Regions from separate parts of the Methylotenera sp. N17 genome, predicted to be linked through region 1. Evidence: predicted binding sites of a transcription regulator. Region 1 holds the regulator's gene; the other holds the start of a gene.
The links. Region 1 encodes sigma-54, which starts transcription at its own class of promoters, with help from an activator protein. Its sites were predicted from a motif close to TGGCACNNTTCCTGCT; they were not measured.
Positions count from the first base shown of each region.

Region 2: the regulator sigma-54 is predicted to act here: its motif matches at 6,403-6,418, upstream of FG11_RS01935 (pilin).

Region 1 covers NZ_JUGE01000001.1:2,717,954-2,725,995, reverse strand. Annotated here, with positions in the region: gene FG11_RS13020 (monovalent cation:proton antiporter family protein) at 1-1,070, opposite strand, end outside; gene FG11_RS13015 (KpsF/GutQ family sugar-phosphate isomerase) at 1,256-2,263, shown strand; gene kdsC (3-deoxy-manno-octulosonate-8-phosphatase KdsC) at 2,263-2,793, shown strand; gene lptC (LPS export ABC transporter periplasmic protein LptC) at 2,806-3,510, shown strand; gene lptA (lipopolysaccharide transport periplasmic protein LptA) at 3,520-4,149, shown strand; gene lptB (LPS export ABC transporter ATP-binding protein) at 4,162-4,884, shown strand; gene FG11_RS12990 (RNA polymerase factor sigma-54) at 4,899-6,443, shown strand; gene hpf (ribosome hibernation-promoting factor, HPF/YfiA family) at 6,616-6,960, shown strand; gene hprK (HPr(Ser) kinase/phosphatase) at 6,975-7,925, shown strand; gene rapZ (RNase adapter RapZ) at 7,926-8,042, shown strand, end outside.
Region 2 covers NZ_JUGE01000001.1:384,472-392,513, reverse strand. Annotated here, with positions in the region: gene ilvB (biosynthetic-type acetolactate synthase large subunit) at 1-1,151, shown strand, start outside; gene ilvN (acetolactate synthase small subunit) at 1,148-1,639, shown strand; gene ilvC (ketol-acid reductoisomerase) at 1,712-2,728, shown strand; gene asd (archaetidylserine decarboxylase) at 2,862-3,713, shown strand; gene FG11_RS01955 (RNA pyrophosphohydrolase) at 3,758-4,273, opposite strand; gene FG11_RS01950 (YVTN family beta-propeller repeat protein) at 4,414-5,328, shown strand; gene FG11_RS01945 (SRPBCC family protein) at 5,515-6,039, shown strand; gene FG11_RS01935 (pilin) at 6,498-6,908, shown strand; gene FG11_RS01930 (pilin) at 7,032-7,442, shown strand; gene FG11_RS01925 (alpha/beta hydrolase) at 7,592-8,042, shown strand, end outside.

The DNA of each region.
Region 1 (8,042 bases):
AACTGCAAATCAGCATTATTAATCAGGCCGTTTTTTAAACCCAACGCTAAAATCACAAAGCTAAACTCACCCGCTTGCGCCAGAATCACGCCCGTACGAATACCTACGCCAGTCTCAAATTTAAAATAACGGGTTAGCCCGGCAATGACAAGCGCTTTAAATAACACAAAGCCAACCAACAACAATAACACCAGCCAGATACGGTCGAACAGTTGTGCAATATTGAGCAACATGCCGATACTGATAAAAAACAAGCCCAGCAAAATGTCACGGAACGGCGCAATGTCAGATTCCACCTGATAACGGTAGCGCGTTTCGGAAATCAGCATGCCTGCAATAAAGGCACCTAACGCATAGGATAGCCCGGCAGTGCTGGTGGCGTATGCCAACAACAATGTCACCATCAACACATTCATTACAAACAACTCGCGAGAGCGTTGTTTGGCGACTAAATCAAACCAATGGTTAAGCAAATTTTTGCCAAACTTAAATAGTATAAACAGCAGCACTGCAGACTTGATTAACGACAAGCCAAGTACGGTTTGCCAGTTTTCGGTATGTGAGCCCAACGTAGGAATCAACACCAAAATAGGGATGACCGCCAAATCTTGAAATAGCAAAATCCCGATACTCAACCGACCATGTCTGGAATTTAAATCCACCCGCTCCATCAGAATTTTGGACACAATCGCAGTAGAAGACATGGTCAGTGCGCCACCAATCACAAATGCGCTGGCAGGCGATAAACCAAATAGCCACCCAATCAACATTGCAGCAGCCATGCTAATGGCTACTTGTGAACCGCCCAAGCCAAACAAGGTTTTACGCATGCCGTATAACTTGGGCAAGCTAAATTCCAGGCCGATACTAAACATTAAAAACACAATACCAAACTCGGCAAAGTGACGGCTAGACTCCGTATTCTGAATCAAACCAAAGGCAGAAGGCCCCAGTAATACACCCACAAAAAAATAGGCCAGCATTGCGGGTAATCGCAACGCACGAAAGATACCAACGGCAAACACCGAGCCGATGAGTAATAGCAAGACGGTGGTAAGTGAGTTAAACATTGGCCTCTCTACATTCAATATGGTGTACTAGCAAATTTTGCTGGTACAACGCTTTCTTTTTATTTTTAGAAATTGCCTTGATTAAAACGCAAGCAAGGCAAAAAATGTGCCTACTTTTAAAATTTTACCCTGAATCTACGTTTTTTACTTTATTCAGAGCAGACTACCTTGTTATACTAACTTCTATGTCAACACCCAACCTACACATTCAGCCAGCCATCAGCGAGAAGTTACCTTCTTTAGCCTTGGCTAAAAAAGTGCTGCTGCTCGAGGCGAATGAAATTGAAATGCTTGCAGGGCGCCTAGATGCAGAGTTTGAGCGCGCTGTTAGCCTCATTCTACAATGCCATGGTCGTGTTGTGGTGAGCGGCATGGGAAAATCCGGGCACATCGGCCGAAAAATTGCGGCAACACTTGCCAGTACCGGCACACCCGCTTTTTTTATGCATCCGGCCGAGGCTAGCCATGGCGATTTAGGCATGATTACCGGTGAAGATGTGGTGATTACACTCTCTAACTCTGGTGAAAGCGAAGAAATCCTCACCATTTTGCCCACCATCAAACGTTTGGGCGCCAAAATCATCAGCATTACCGGCACCGATACGTCTACGCTAGCCAAAGAATCTCATGTGCATTTAAGCGCAAAAGTATCTCAAGAGGCTTGCCCATTGGGCTTATCGCCTACGGCCAGCACCACAGCGGCATTGGCTTTGGGTGACGCCCTTGCGCTATGCGTATTAGATTTGCGTGAATTTACCGCAGAAGATTTTGCCCGCTCCCACCCTGGCGGTAATTTGGGTAGAAAACTACTCACACGCGTAAAAGACGTGATGCGCACGGGCGATGCTATCCCCAGTGTAAAAGACAACGCCATGTTGACCGATGCGCTATTGGAAATCACCAAAAAAGGCCTAGGGTTTACTGCAATTACCAATGCGCAGCAACACCCTGTTGGCATATTTACCGATGGGGATTTGCGCCGTGCCTTCTGCAATAACGTGTCACCTAGCGATACCACCATCGCACAAGTCATGCACACGGCACCCAAAACCATCTACTTGGATCAGATGGCGGTTGAAGCAGTCGAGCTGATGGAAAATTTTAAAATCAATGCACTGATGGTCATAAATCGTCAGGGCGAACTAGTCGGCGCATTTAATATGCACGATTTACTCAAAGCGAAAGTTGTTTAATGAATCAAGACGTACTCCAACGTGCCAAGCAAATTAAATTGGTGATTTTTGATGTAGATGGCGTCATGACGGATGGCGGCCTTACCATTGGTGACGATGGCCTAGAATACAAAACATTCAACTCCCAAGATGGCTTGGGCATGAAACTGCTCAAAAACAGCGGCGTGCAAATGGCCATCATTACCGGGCGCACTTCTAAAGTGGTGACACAGCGCGCAGAAAGCACGGGCGTTGCACATTTCTACCAAGGGGTAGAAGACAAATTAGTGGCATTTAACGAGCTGATTGCCAAACTTAACTTACGCCCAGAGGAAACTGCTTTTATGGGTGACGATGTGGTCGACATGCCGCCTATGTTGCGTTGTGGCCTCAGCATTACCGTCCCCGCCGCACCAAAATCAGTACAGGCACGCGCGCACTATGTCACCACAAAAGAAGGCGGTCGTGGCGCAGTGCGCGAAGTGTGTGAGTTGATTATGCAGGCCCAAAATACATTAGAGGCACAAATGGCGCCTTTTTTTCAATGCTAAAGCCACGGATTCATGTACAACCGCCATGCTATTTTGTTCCCTCTCACGCTTGCATTCATGCTAGCGGTGATTACGTTTTGGATTAACCAGACCGTGCAAGAACAAGGCCCGAGCATTGATGGCAGCAATCGACATGATCCTGACTATAAACTACATAACTTTGTTACAACGCAAACCGACGTTGGCGGTAAATTACGCTATGTATTGGCGGCGGCAGAGATGTCCCACTTTCCGGATGACGACACCACCGTGTTACAGCGCCCGCGCTTTACACAATTTTCCGTGAATAAGCCTTACACGCAAATTCAGGGCTTGCGCGGGTATGTCTCCAGTAACGGTGAAACTGTAGAGTTTGTAGACAATGTAAAAGTAGTGCGCCAAGCCACAGCAGACAAAGGCGAAATGCAACTCACCACAGAAAAATTAACCATAGAACCGGACAAGGATTTAGCCACCACGCAAAGTCCGGTCGTGATTACGCAGGCGCCTAAAACCAAAGTCACTGCAGTAGGCATGGTGTTTGATAAAAAAAACCAAACCATGACTTTACTGAATAAAGTACGCGTGCACTATGAACGGCCTGTGCCAAAAAACAACCCCTTGGCAAAGCCAAACCAAGCAGTTAAGCCGAATATCGACAAACGTATTAACAGCAAAACGAATAGTAAAACCAGCACCGCACGTACCAAACCAGCGGGTGTGAATAAGAAACCGTAGGGAGATTCAATGTTGAAACGCATTTACACCAGCGCATATTTACTTGGCTTACTGTGCCTGCCTTTACAGGCTTGGTCAGAGGCGGCAGACCGCGATAAGCCCATTGAGTTGGAAGCGGACACGGTCACTGTGAATGATGCAAAAAAAACCAGCACCTATACCGGCAATGTGATTTTAACCCAAGGTACATTAGTCATCCATGCCGATAAACTAGTGGTACGCGAAGACAAAGAGGGCTTTCAGCACAGCACATCCACCGGTAACCCCACCACGTTTAAACAAAAACGTGAGGGCAAAGATGAATACATGGAAGGCAGCGCGCAACGTATTGAGTACGATGGCCGTATGGACAAAGTACAGCTTTATACCAAAGCCTGGGTCAAGCGTGGCGAAGACATTGTGCATGGTGATTTTATTAGCTATGACGCCAATGCCGAATATGCAGAAGTGATTGGCGGGGTAAAATCCAGCACCGAAGGCGGCAATACTGGACGTGTTAAAGCCATTATTCAACCCAAAAACAAGCAACCAGCGGCCACGGCCCCTGCAAAAAATAGCACGAACACAGTACCGGTGAATAACTTAAGACTCAACAAGACACTTCAGCTTGGGTTGCAACCTAAAGAAGAGAATCAATAGTATTGAGTATTTATGAGTGAATTAATCGTCGAAAATTTAAGAAAATCGTATAGCACGCGTACCGTAGTGCAAGATATTTCGTTAAACATCCAAAGCGGTGAAATCATCGGCTTACTTGGCCCCAATGGCGCCGGCAAAACCACCAGCTTTTATATGATGGTAGGATTAGTACCATTGGATGCTGGCCGGATTTTGCTGAACAACAAAGATTTAAGCCGCCTACCTATCCATAGCCGTGCGCGCATGGGGCTGTCTTATTTGCCGCAAGAACCTTCTATTTTCAGAAAAATGACCGTCACTGAGAACATCATGGCGGTGCTTGAGTTGCAAGACCTGACGGAAGAAGAGCGCGAGGCACAATTAGAATCTCTATTGCAAGAACTGCATATTGTGCATATTCGCAACAGTATGGCCGTCAGCTTGTCTGGCGGTGAACGCAGACGTGTAGAAATTGCACGTTGCCTAGCCACCAACCCAAGCTTTATTTTGTTAGATGAACCATTTGCCGGGATTGACCCGATTGCGGTACTGGATATTCAGAAAATTATCCGCTTTTTAAGCAGTAAAAATATTGGCATTCTCATTACAGACCACAATGTGCGTGAGACTTTAGGCATTTGTGATCGTGCCTATATTGTGAACGATGGGACTGTATTTGCCTCAGGTAGCCCAGATGAAATTGTAAAAGATGAAGCCGTACGCGAAGTGTATTTAGGCCGGGACTTTAGACTTTAACCACTTTGAATGCTATGAAACAAAACTTACAACTCCGCATCTCTCAAAACTTAGCGCTCACCCCGCAGTTGCAACAATCCATCCGGTTATTGCAGCTGTCTACACTGGAGCTCAACCAAGAGCTAGAAACCATCTTACAAGACAACCCATTGTTGGAGTTAGTCGATGGTGATGACGATGGTGGCGGCAGTGCAGAAGCCCCCAGCACTGATAACAGCCAGGCCTCTAGCGAAGCTTCTGAGCAAGAGCCAGATGCCAATGTATTTGATAACGCCACTACCTCTGAAATTAGCGCGCCTGCTGAGAGCACGGCTGAACGTGACGATGAGTTAGCGCCCACTTCAGAAGAGTTCTCAGCACCTGAGTTTGAAGATGAGTTTGATGAGTACGGCAGCACTAGCAACTGGGATGAAGGTGGACGCCAAAACAATTCGGACGATGATGACGGCGACTTTACCAGACAAGACACCGTTAGCATCAGCCTGCGCGATCACCTTGTGGGTCAACTGAAATTAGTACCGCTGTCTGAACGTGACCAAACGCTGGTCTCTATTATGATTGATTGTATCAATGATGATGGTTACTTTGAGCAGTCGTTAGATGAGCTGGCAGATAGCCTGCCGCTCGAGCTTGAAATTGATATGCTTGAGCTTGAAACTGTACTCAAGCTGATTCAAAATCTGGATCCAATTGGCGTAGGCGCACGTAACTTGCAAGAGTGCCTGTATTTGCAACTCAATGCACTAGATACAGACACGCCCTACCTGAAACAAGCCATCGCCATTATTCAAGACCATTTACCGGTATTGGCTAACAAAGATTTTGGCAAGCTGCGCAAACTGCTTAGCTGCGATGAAGCCACCTTGAAAGGCGCGCAGACGCTTATCAAACAACAAAACCCAAAACCGGGTAGCCAATTTGTCACTTTGTCGCACGATCATTACATTCAACATGATGTGATTGTGAAGAAGATCAAAGGCATTTGGGTCGCCACACTGAATGATGGCGTTATTCCAAAATTACGTATTAACCAACTATATGCGGATATTTTAAAACGCAACCGCGAAAATTCCGGGCAATATTTACAGAGCCAAATGCAAGAAGCCAAATGGATGATTAAAAACATTCAGCAGCGCTTCTCTACTATTTTGCGCGTTTCGCAAGCCATTGTAGATAGGCAACGTAACTTTTTTGAGCATGGGGATATTGCCATGCGCCCATTGGTGCTGCGCGAGATTGCAGAAGAGTTAGAATTGCATGAATCCACCATTTCACGCGTGACTACGCATAAGTATATGCTCACTCCACGTGGTGTATATGAGCTTAAATATTTCTTTGGTAGCTCGGTAGCGACTGATGTGGGCGGCACGTGTTCTGCCACTGCGATTCGTGCGTTGATTAAACAAATGGTGGCCGAAGAAAACCCCAGAAAACCGCTTTCCGACAATCAAATTACGGATACGCTGGCCAACCAAGGCATTGTGGTGGCACGCCGTACCATTGCCAAATATCGTGAATCGCTCAATATCCCGCCTGCAAATTTGAGGAAATCACTGTAGGGTCACGCTAACGATTTGATTTAGCGCAAGTTTCCCTCAACTAAATTCCCATACAGGAAATTTTCTTACCGAATAGTGCAATTGGATAGTTGCAAGCCAACGCCAAAGTAGTAAACTGAAATTGTTCCGAGATGCTTTTTCTTCTTGGAGCAATTTCAAAAAGGAGCAAGTCATGAATTTACAATTAACTGGGCATCACTTAGAAATTACACCTGCGTTACGTGAGTACGTGCAAAGTAAACTCACGCGAATCAGCAATCACTTCGATCATGTGATTGATGTAAAGGTTACGATGTCTGTAGAAAAGCTCGCCCAAAAGGTTGAGGCTACACTGCATGTGCCAGGCAACGATCTACACGCTGCTTGTGCCGATGAGAATATGTATAGCGCCATTGATATGCTAACGGACAAACTGGACCGTCAAGTGGTAAAACACAAAGAGAAACATGGCGATCATCACAAAACCAATGGTGCTGTGAAACATCAGAATGTTGACCAACACCAGCTTCCTAATTAATCTTTTTTTAATCTATGGCTCAAATTAACGTTGACGAGCTATTCACACAAATCCGCCGCAAGCTCAAACTACAATGGGTAGCAGGGCTTGAAGGCGGCAATAAAATACTCACCTCCGGTACTGTTACCAAACCATCCCTAGCACTTGTTGGCCACTTAAATTTTGTGCACCCTAACCGGGTACAGGTATTAGGCTGTGCCGAGATGGACTATTTACACAATCTCAGCATTATTGCCATGCAACAGGCGGTCAGTAATTTATTTGCGACTGACCTTGCCGCCGTGATAGTGGCCAATGGCGAAAAAGCACCAGAGGAATTATTAAAAGCGGCTGATCGTTCACAAACTCCGCTGTTCACCTCCCCCCTGCCCAGTCCACAGTTGATGGAATTGCTCGGCCACTATTTGGCCATTGCGACCGCAGAATCGACCAGCTTGCACGGCGTGTTTATGGAGGTGCAAGGCTTTGGTGTACTGATTAAAGGCAATGCTGCCATTGGTAAGAGCGAGTTAGCGCTCGAATTGATTTCGCGCGGGCATCGCTTAGTGGCCGATGACATTGTAGATTTTTATCGTATTTCCCCAGAGCGGGTAGAAGGTCGCTGCCCAGAACTGTTACAAGACTTTTTAGAAGTGCGCGGTTTAGGCATACTCAATATTCGGGCATTATTTGGCGATAATGCGGTCAAGCCTACCAAGCCCTTAGATTTGATGATTCAATTGGAATTGGCTGATACGCTTAACCCACTTGCGCTAGACCGCCTAAATGCTAAAACACAGTATGAGCGCGTATTGGAAGTAGATATCAGCAAAGTGGTGATTCCCATTGCGGCAGGCCGCAACATTGCGGTTTTGGTGGAGGTAGCCGTGCGCAATCACATGCTATTATTACGCGGTATTAATGCAACGCAGCAATTTACCAAGCGTCAAAAGCAAATCATGCTAAAAGAAAGCAAGAAATCATAAATGCAACTGATTATTGTCACTGGGCTATCTGGCTCCGGCAAAACCATCGCTTTACGCGTACTGGAAGACAGCGGGTTTTATTGCATTGATAATTTACCTGCAACCTTGCTGCCACAA
Region 2 (8,042 bases), 2.3 Mb from region 1:
AAGGCCACAGCGGTCAAATTAAAAAAGCTGTCAAATTACTATTAGAAGCCAAACGCCCAATGATTTATACCGGCGGTGGCTTGGTATTGGGTGACGGCGCTGAAGAGCTGATTAAATTAGCACGTGCATTAAACTACCCTGTGACCAATACCCTCATGGGTTTAGGCGGCTATCCTGCTACTGATAAGCAATATGTAGGCATGTTAGGCATGCACGGCACGTATGAAGCCAACATGTCGATGCAAAACTGTGATGTGTTGATTGCCGTTGGCGCGCGCTTTGATGACCGCGTCATTGGCAACCCCAATCACTTTGGCAGCGTAAAACGCACCATTATTCATATTGATGTGGACCCATCTAGCATCTCCAAGCGCGTGAAAGTAGATGTGCCAATTGTTGGGCACGTGCAATCTGTGCTGGCTGAGATGAACGAGATTCTTGCGCAAGAAAAAGCAAAGAATGACATCAGCGACTGGTGGAAACAAATCAACGAATGGCGTTTGGTACATGGCGGTCGTTACGAGCAATCCAGCACTGTTATCAAACCACAATACGTAATTGAAAAACTTTGGGAAGTCACCAAAGGTGACGCCTACGTGACGTCAGATGTAGGTCAACACCAAATGTGGGCTGCGCAATATTACAAATTCGATAAACCACGTCGTTGGATTAACTCTGGTGGCTTGGGTACCATGGGCGTAGGTTTACCCTATGCAATGGGCTGTCAATTTGCGGACAGAAATGCACAAGTGGCTTGCGTGACAGGCGAAGGCAGCATACAGATGAATATTCAGGAGCTGTCGACCTGTGCACAATATCACCTGCCGATTAAAGTGATTCTACTGAACAATCGCTATTTGGGCATGGTGCGTCAATGGCAAGAATTCTTCTATGAGGACCGCTACTCAGAATCTTACATGGACAGCTTGCCAGACTTTGTGAAGTTAGCTGAGTCTTACGGCCATGTTGGCATGCAAATCACGCAGCCTAGCGACGTAGAAGGTGCTTTAAAAGAAGCGTTTGCGAAAAAAGATAAATTTGTATTCATGGACTTTATTACCGAGCAAAAAGAGAACGTATTCCCAATGGTGGAAAACGGCAAAGGCTTGTCAGAGATGGAGCTGCCTAAAGTCAAGGGAGTGAAGCAATGAAACACATCATCTCACTCTTAATGGAAAATGAAGCAGGCGCACTTTCACGTGTTGCCGGCTTATTCTCTGCACGCGGTTACAACATTGAATCACTGACCGTCGCGGCGACGGAAGACCCTACCCTATCACGCATGACCATCGTCACGACAGGGTCTGACGACGTGATTGAACAAATTATCAAACAACTCAATAAACTGATTGATGTAGTCAAAGTACTCGACCTCAACGATGGCAAGCACATTGAACGCGAGCTCATGTTAGTCAAAGTAAAAGCCTCTGGCGTTTACAAAGATGAAATGAAGCGCATGTGCGATATCTTTAGAGGTCGCATTATTGATGTTGCAGATAATAGCTACACCATCGAACTCACCGGTTCATGCAGCAAATTAGACGCCTTTATAGAGGCCATTGATAAAACCGCCATTCTAGAAACTGTGCGTACAGGCGCATCTGGCATTGGCCGCGGCGATCGCATTTTAAAAGTGTAATCAAACCACCGCATTCCATAGATTGATTTAAATTTAATTAATACGCATTTGTATTGAAAGGCAAAAGCAGACATGAAAGTTTATTACGACAAAGACGCTGATTTAAGCATCATTAAAAGCAAAAAAGTAACCATCGTAGGTTACGGTTCACAAGGTCACGCACACGCAGCTAACCTTAAAGACAGTGGCGTAAACGTCACCATTGGCTTACGCAAAGGCGGCGGCTCATGGGCTAAAGCAGAAGCAGCTGGCCATAAAACACTTGAGATTGCTGATGCAGTGAAAGATGCTGACGTTGTGATGATTTTATTACCAGACGAAACGATGGCGGGCATTTTTGCAGCTGAAGTTGCACCAAACCTGAAAAAAGGCGCAGCATTGGCTTTTGCACACGGCTTCAACATTCATTACAACCAAATCGTGCCACGTGCAGATTTAGACGTGATCATGATTGCACCAAAAGGCCCTGGCCATACCGTGCGCTCAGAATACCTTAAAGGCGGCGGCGTACCTTCATTGATCGCTGTGTATCAAAACACTTCAGGTAAAGCGAAAGAAATTTCACTGTCTTACGCAGCTGCCAACGGCGGTACCAAAGGTGGCGTGATTGAGACGGATTTCCGTGAAGAAACAGAAACAGACTTATTCGGCGAGCAAGCAGTGCTATGTGGTGGCGCAGTTGAGCTAGTCAAAGCTGGCTTCGAAACCTTAACCGAAGCTGGTTACGCACCTGAAATGGCGTACTTTGAATGCTTGCATGAGTTGAAATTGATTGTAGATCTGATGTACGAAGGTGGCATTGCCAACATGAACTACTCTATCTCTAACAACGCAGAGTACGGTGAGTATGTCACTGGTCCACGCGTAATTGCAGACCAAGCACGTGCAGCCATGAAAGAGTGTCTCAAAAACATTCAAAATGGTAACTATGCAAAACAATTCATCTTAGAAGGCCGTACCAACTACCCAGAAATGGTTGCTCGCCGCCGCTTAAATGCAGCACATCCAATTGAGCAAGTGGGTGGTCAATTGCGCGCGATGATGCCATGGATTGCAAAAAACAAATTGGTTGATCAATCTAAAAACTAATCTTTGCATTATCCAGCTAAACCATAGTGGATATATCAATTGAGCACAGATACAGAATCTTTCTGTTCTGTGCTTTTTTATTCCCACTGAGTACGTCTAACGAATATCTAAACTACGCACAGGAATACTTGCCTTGAAACCAGCTATTTTGCTTCAGTATCTACTCCCCAAACAAGCCATCACCGCTATTGCAGGGAAGCTTGCCAATCTACGTTGCGGCAAACTAACAACCAATGTGATCCAATGGTTTATCAAGCGCTATCAAGTCAACATGGCGGAGGCACTGAATACAGATGCAGCAAGCTACGCAACCTTTAACGAATTTTTCACGCGCCCACTCAAAACTGGAGCGCGCCCTTTAGCAAACACAGCTTTCATTTGCCCGGTGGATGGTGCCATCAGCCAATTCGGCACCATTGAACACAACCAAATTTTCCAAGCAAAAGGCCATCAATACACAACACAAATGCTGTTGGCAGGGGACGAGGCAATGGCAAATGCTTTTGACAATGGTCATTTCGCTTGCTTATATCTGAGCCCTAAAGACTACCATCGCATCCATATGCCTTGCGATGGCACATTAATCAGCATGACCTATGTGCCGGGTGATTTATTTTCCGTCAACCCTACTACCGCAGCCAATGTACCCAATCTATTTGCTAGAAATGAACGTGTTGTATGTGAGTTTGAATCTCAGCAACATGGAAAATTTGTGATGGTACTGGTAGGCGCAACCATTGTGGGCAGCATGGCGACCGCTTGGCATGATGCGGCCGGTGGTATTGTCAATCCACCACGTAGAGGCAAAATCAAGCGCTGGGACTATAGCGAGAAAAATATTACCTTAAAACAAGGGGATGAAATGGGGAAATTTTTACTCGGCTCTACCGTGGTGATGCTATTTCAAGCCAAGTCCATTGCGTTTAGTGACACTTGGCACCCAAGCAAAAAAATTCTTTTAGGTGAGTTGATGGGGACGTGCTGACACTCACCTGCTGAGCAAGGTGCATCGCCTTGCTCACATAGGTTTTAGCTTGGACGCTCAATCCGCTTATGCCAAGCCTTACCAGACTTAACGTGCAAATGCACAGCCAATTCGTTCAAAGCAGATTTATACACATCTCGTTTGAATTCAATGACATCTTCTAACGGCACCCAGTAATCGCTCCAGCGCCATGCATCAAACTCAGGTTGATTGGTTGCGCGCAAAGACACATCACTATCTCGTCCTGTTAAACGCAACAAAAACCAAATTTGTTTTTGTCCTTTGTAGCTACCGCGCCATTCGCGCCGAATCCAGCTAGTAGGCACCTCATAACGCAACCAATCCCGCGTACGCCCTAAAATTTGGACGTGATCAGGCTTAAGCCCTACTTCTTCCATCAACTCACGATACATCGCCTGCTCTGGACTCTCACCATACTTGATGCCTCCTTGCGGAAACTGCCAAGCATGCTCTCGAATACGCTTTCCCCAAAACACTTGATTGTGCGAATTGCAAAGAATAATACCCACATTGGGGCGATATCCGTCACGATCTAACATTTAGCAACAACCTTAATTATTTAGTGCAATTTTTTCATATTTTAGGCATTATTGAAAGCATTCTTTTTTGAATAAAATCTAATCAAATCAACCATTACGGGCATGTTATGAAGAATTTTGTTTGGCTTTTGGCTTTAATCATGAGCCTAAGCGCCTGCCAGCATCAAACACTGGCGTATATCACCAATCAGGGAGATCACACTGTTTCTGTCATTGATACACGCCAGCAAAAAATAATGCATACCATTCCGGTAGGCAAAGCGCCTGTTGGCATTGCGGTTTCAAAGAAGCTACAGCGTGTTTATGTGACGAATGTAGAAGGCGCTTCGATTTCAGTCATCGATAGTACTCAGCAAAAAGTTATCCAAACCATTCCAGTGAAAGGCTCACCAGTAGGCATCACTCTTTCACCAGATAATCAAACATTGTATGTAGCAGATTGGTATAGCGACCGTATCCTCGCTATCAGCACTAGCAATGTCAACTCTCAACGCGCAGTGATTGCTGGCAAAGCGCCTGCGGGTCTGGTCGTGAGCCCAGACAATCAAACGCTCTACGTAGCAGCCAGGGATAGCAATCAGGTTGTCGCCATTGATACCTCATCACTCAGTATTCAAAAGCGTATCGATGTGGGCAAGCACCCTTTTGGTATTGCGCTCAGCCATGACGGCAAACAATTGTTTAGCGTCAATGTGTATGACAACACCGTTAGCGTCGTGGATCTCACTAATACCGACCAACCACTCTACACCATCAAAGTCGGCGAGCACCCTTACTGCGTCATCGCCAATCTAGAAAACACTCAGCTGTATGTCACCAATACACAAGATGATTCTGTTAGCGTCATCGACTTAGCCACACGCAAGGTTATCACCACAATGAATGTTGGCATGACCCCAGAAGGCCTCAGCCTAGACACTGAGAACAACCTTCTACTTGTTGCCAATTGGGGAACCAATAGCGTCTCTGTGATTGATGTTGCACAGAAAAAAGTCATCTCCACCATCAAAACTGGTGACAAGAGCAGAGCTTTTGGACAATTTATTTTGCAGTAAGCATAGGTCAACCACTGCCAAGGTCAGACGTTAAATGAAGCGTGTGCAATGCACACTTAATGTTTTATAATTGTTGATTGTAGTGAATCGTAGTTTTAATCAACCTTAAAACTACATAATTTGGTACCCCGGTACCTTTACCAAAAGTATCTTTAGTACGCTTAAGTACATTAGTGGAGAATATGAATGAAAAAGTTGTTAGCGATTATCGCACTTACTGCGCTCTCTTTTAACGCAGCTGCACACGGCCCAAGCCCACAAAAAGTTGAAAAAACCATTGTCATCAAAGCAGCGCCAGCTAAAGTTTGGGCTGTGGTAAAAGATTTTGGCAATATACACGCATGGCACCCAGCCATTGCAAGCACAAAACTTGAGAAAAAAGGCGATGAAACATTCAGAACCTTAACCTTAAAAGATGGCGGCACAATCTACGAAAAATTACGTACTGCCGATGATGCTGACATGAAACTGAGATACGAAATTGTAGACGGCGTTGCACCAGTAGCTGATTACAACGCATTCATGCAAGTGACCGCTGGCCCAGGCGCTGGTGAGTCTACTGTGACTTGGGTAGGCCGCTTTTACCGCACTTACAAACTCAATCCACCGATTCCTGCCGGCCAAGATGATGAAACAGCCGTTAAGTTTGTTACTGGCGTATTCGACAGCGGTTTGGCTAACTTGAAAAAGGTCATCGAAAACTCAAAGTAACTGGCCAGGCAACTGGCGCAACTTCAACCAACAATGTAAAACAAACCGGATCTTCCAACAAACCTTGGTGGAAATTTTGGTAATACAGATTTAAATGAAGTGATAAAAAAAGACCGCAACTGCGGTCTTTTTTCATTCAGCCACTGCCACAAGTGCGCAATATAAGCACTCATGGCAAATTTAATACGCAATTGCAACTGCCCTAAATGTAGAAAAGTGACACTTTTTGTCAGCAAAACACTGAAAAGAGGGCAGTTTTCGTCTCTATTCTCCCAATTAAAAACTTACTACAACCACACCAACGTTGCCATTCAACTTGAACTTATGATTACAAATCAACAGTTTAAAAAAAGAATTGGAAGTTGGCACAGCCATTGCTTTTAGCCTTACAAGCACTGATTTAAACAACACACAGTGTGTATGCACTAACACTTAATTAAATAAAGGAAATCAACATGATGAAACAAGTACAAAAAGGCTTTACATTAATCGAGTTAATGATCGTAGTTGCGATTATCGGTATTTTGGCAGCGATTGCGATTCCAGCGTATTCTGACTATCAATCTAAAGCAAAATTAGCCGCTGGCTTAGCAGAGGTTTCAGGTTATAAAACTGCTCACGAATTATTTACAAATGATGGTGGAACAGTTTCTGGCAACGGTGATATCAGCATGCCAACAACGGATACTGCTAACTGTGGCTTAACTGCTGCAGCCACCACTCTATCATGTGCAATTAAAAATGCCCCAACGCAAGTAGGATCTGCGACTATCACATGGACACGCAATGCTACGACCGGTGTGTGGTCATGCGCAACGACTGGCGCGTCAGACAAGAAGTACGCACCGAAGTCTTGCCCACAAGCATAATTTAGCCATATAGCTGATACAACAATGAGCGCGACCTAAAAATCGCGCTCTATTTTTAAGTACTTTTAATCACAGAGCACTTAAAAATAGATAGTTACATAAATCCAACACGAAAAACCACAAATGATTATTAAATACGGTAAGTGTAATGGCTTTACTTTAATCGAGCTAATGATAGTTGTTGCAATCATCGGAATTCTCGCCGCAATAGCTATACCTAGCTATTCTGATTACCAAGCTAAAACCAAAGTCTCAGTTGGGCTAGCGGAAATAGCTGGAGGAAAAGTAGCTTTTGAGCTAAAAAGAAATGATGGATTAACAGTCACAACACCTTCGGATATTGGTCTATCTGACGCAGACACTCTCAATTGCGATATTGAAGTCACTAATACTGAAATCTCATGCACGATTCTCAACGCACCAAGTCAAGTATTAAATAAGACCATTCGATTATCACGCCCAACCGCATCTTCACCATGGAGCTGCGACTCTTCCGAGTTCTCACCACAATACAGACCAAAAAGTTGCACTTAAGAAATCTGCAAACGCTAAAGTATTACAATTTGCTTAAAGGTATTGATTGAAAAGTAAATCCCTAGATGTAATCTGATTACTGGCGAGGCTAAATAGCAGCATTTAGAGGTATACAATGTGCACACTTATAATGCAGTAATGATGCAACAATGCTCGACTACTTAAAAACAAATACCATTAACAATTCAACCTCTTGCGTTATCTGGCTACACGGCCTAGGTGCTGACGGGTATGATTTTGAGCCTGTTGTAGAGATGCTAAACCTGCAGCACATTCACTTTATGTTGCCGCATGCACCCTACAAAAAAATTACCATGAACAATGGTTATGAAATGCGTGCTTGGTACGATTTGTTTGGTTTAGACAAAGACAGTCCGCAAGACGCTGTAGGCATCAAGGCATCCCAAACCGAAATTAAGGCACTTATCGCCCATGCAAACACGCTTGGCATTCCGACCAATCGCATTGCGCTTGCCGGATTTTCGCAAGGTGGTGCCATTGCACTCCATACAGCACTCAGACATACACAGACTTTGGCGGGAGTGCTGGCACTTTCGACTTACTTGCCATTAAAACACACCCTACCTGCGCAAAAATCTA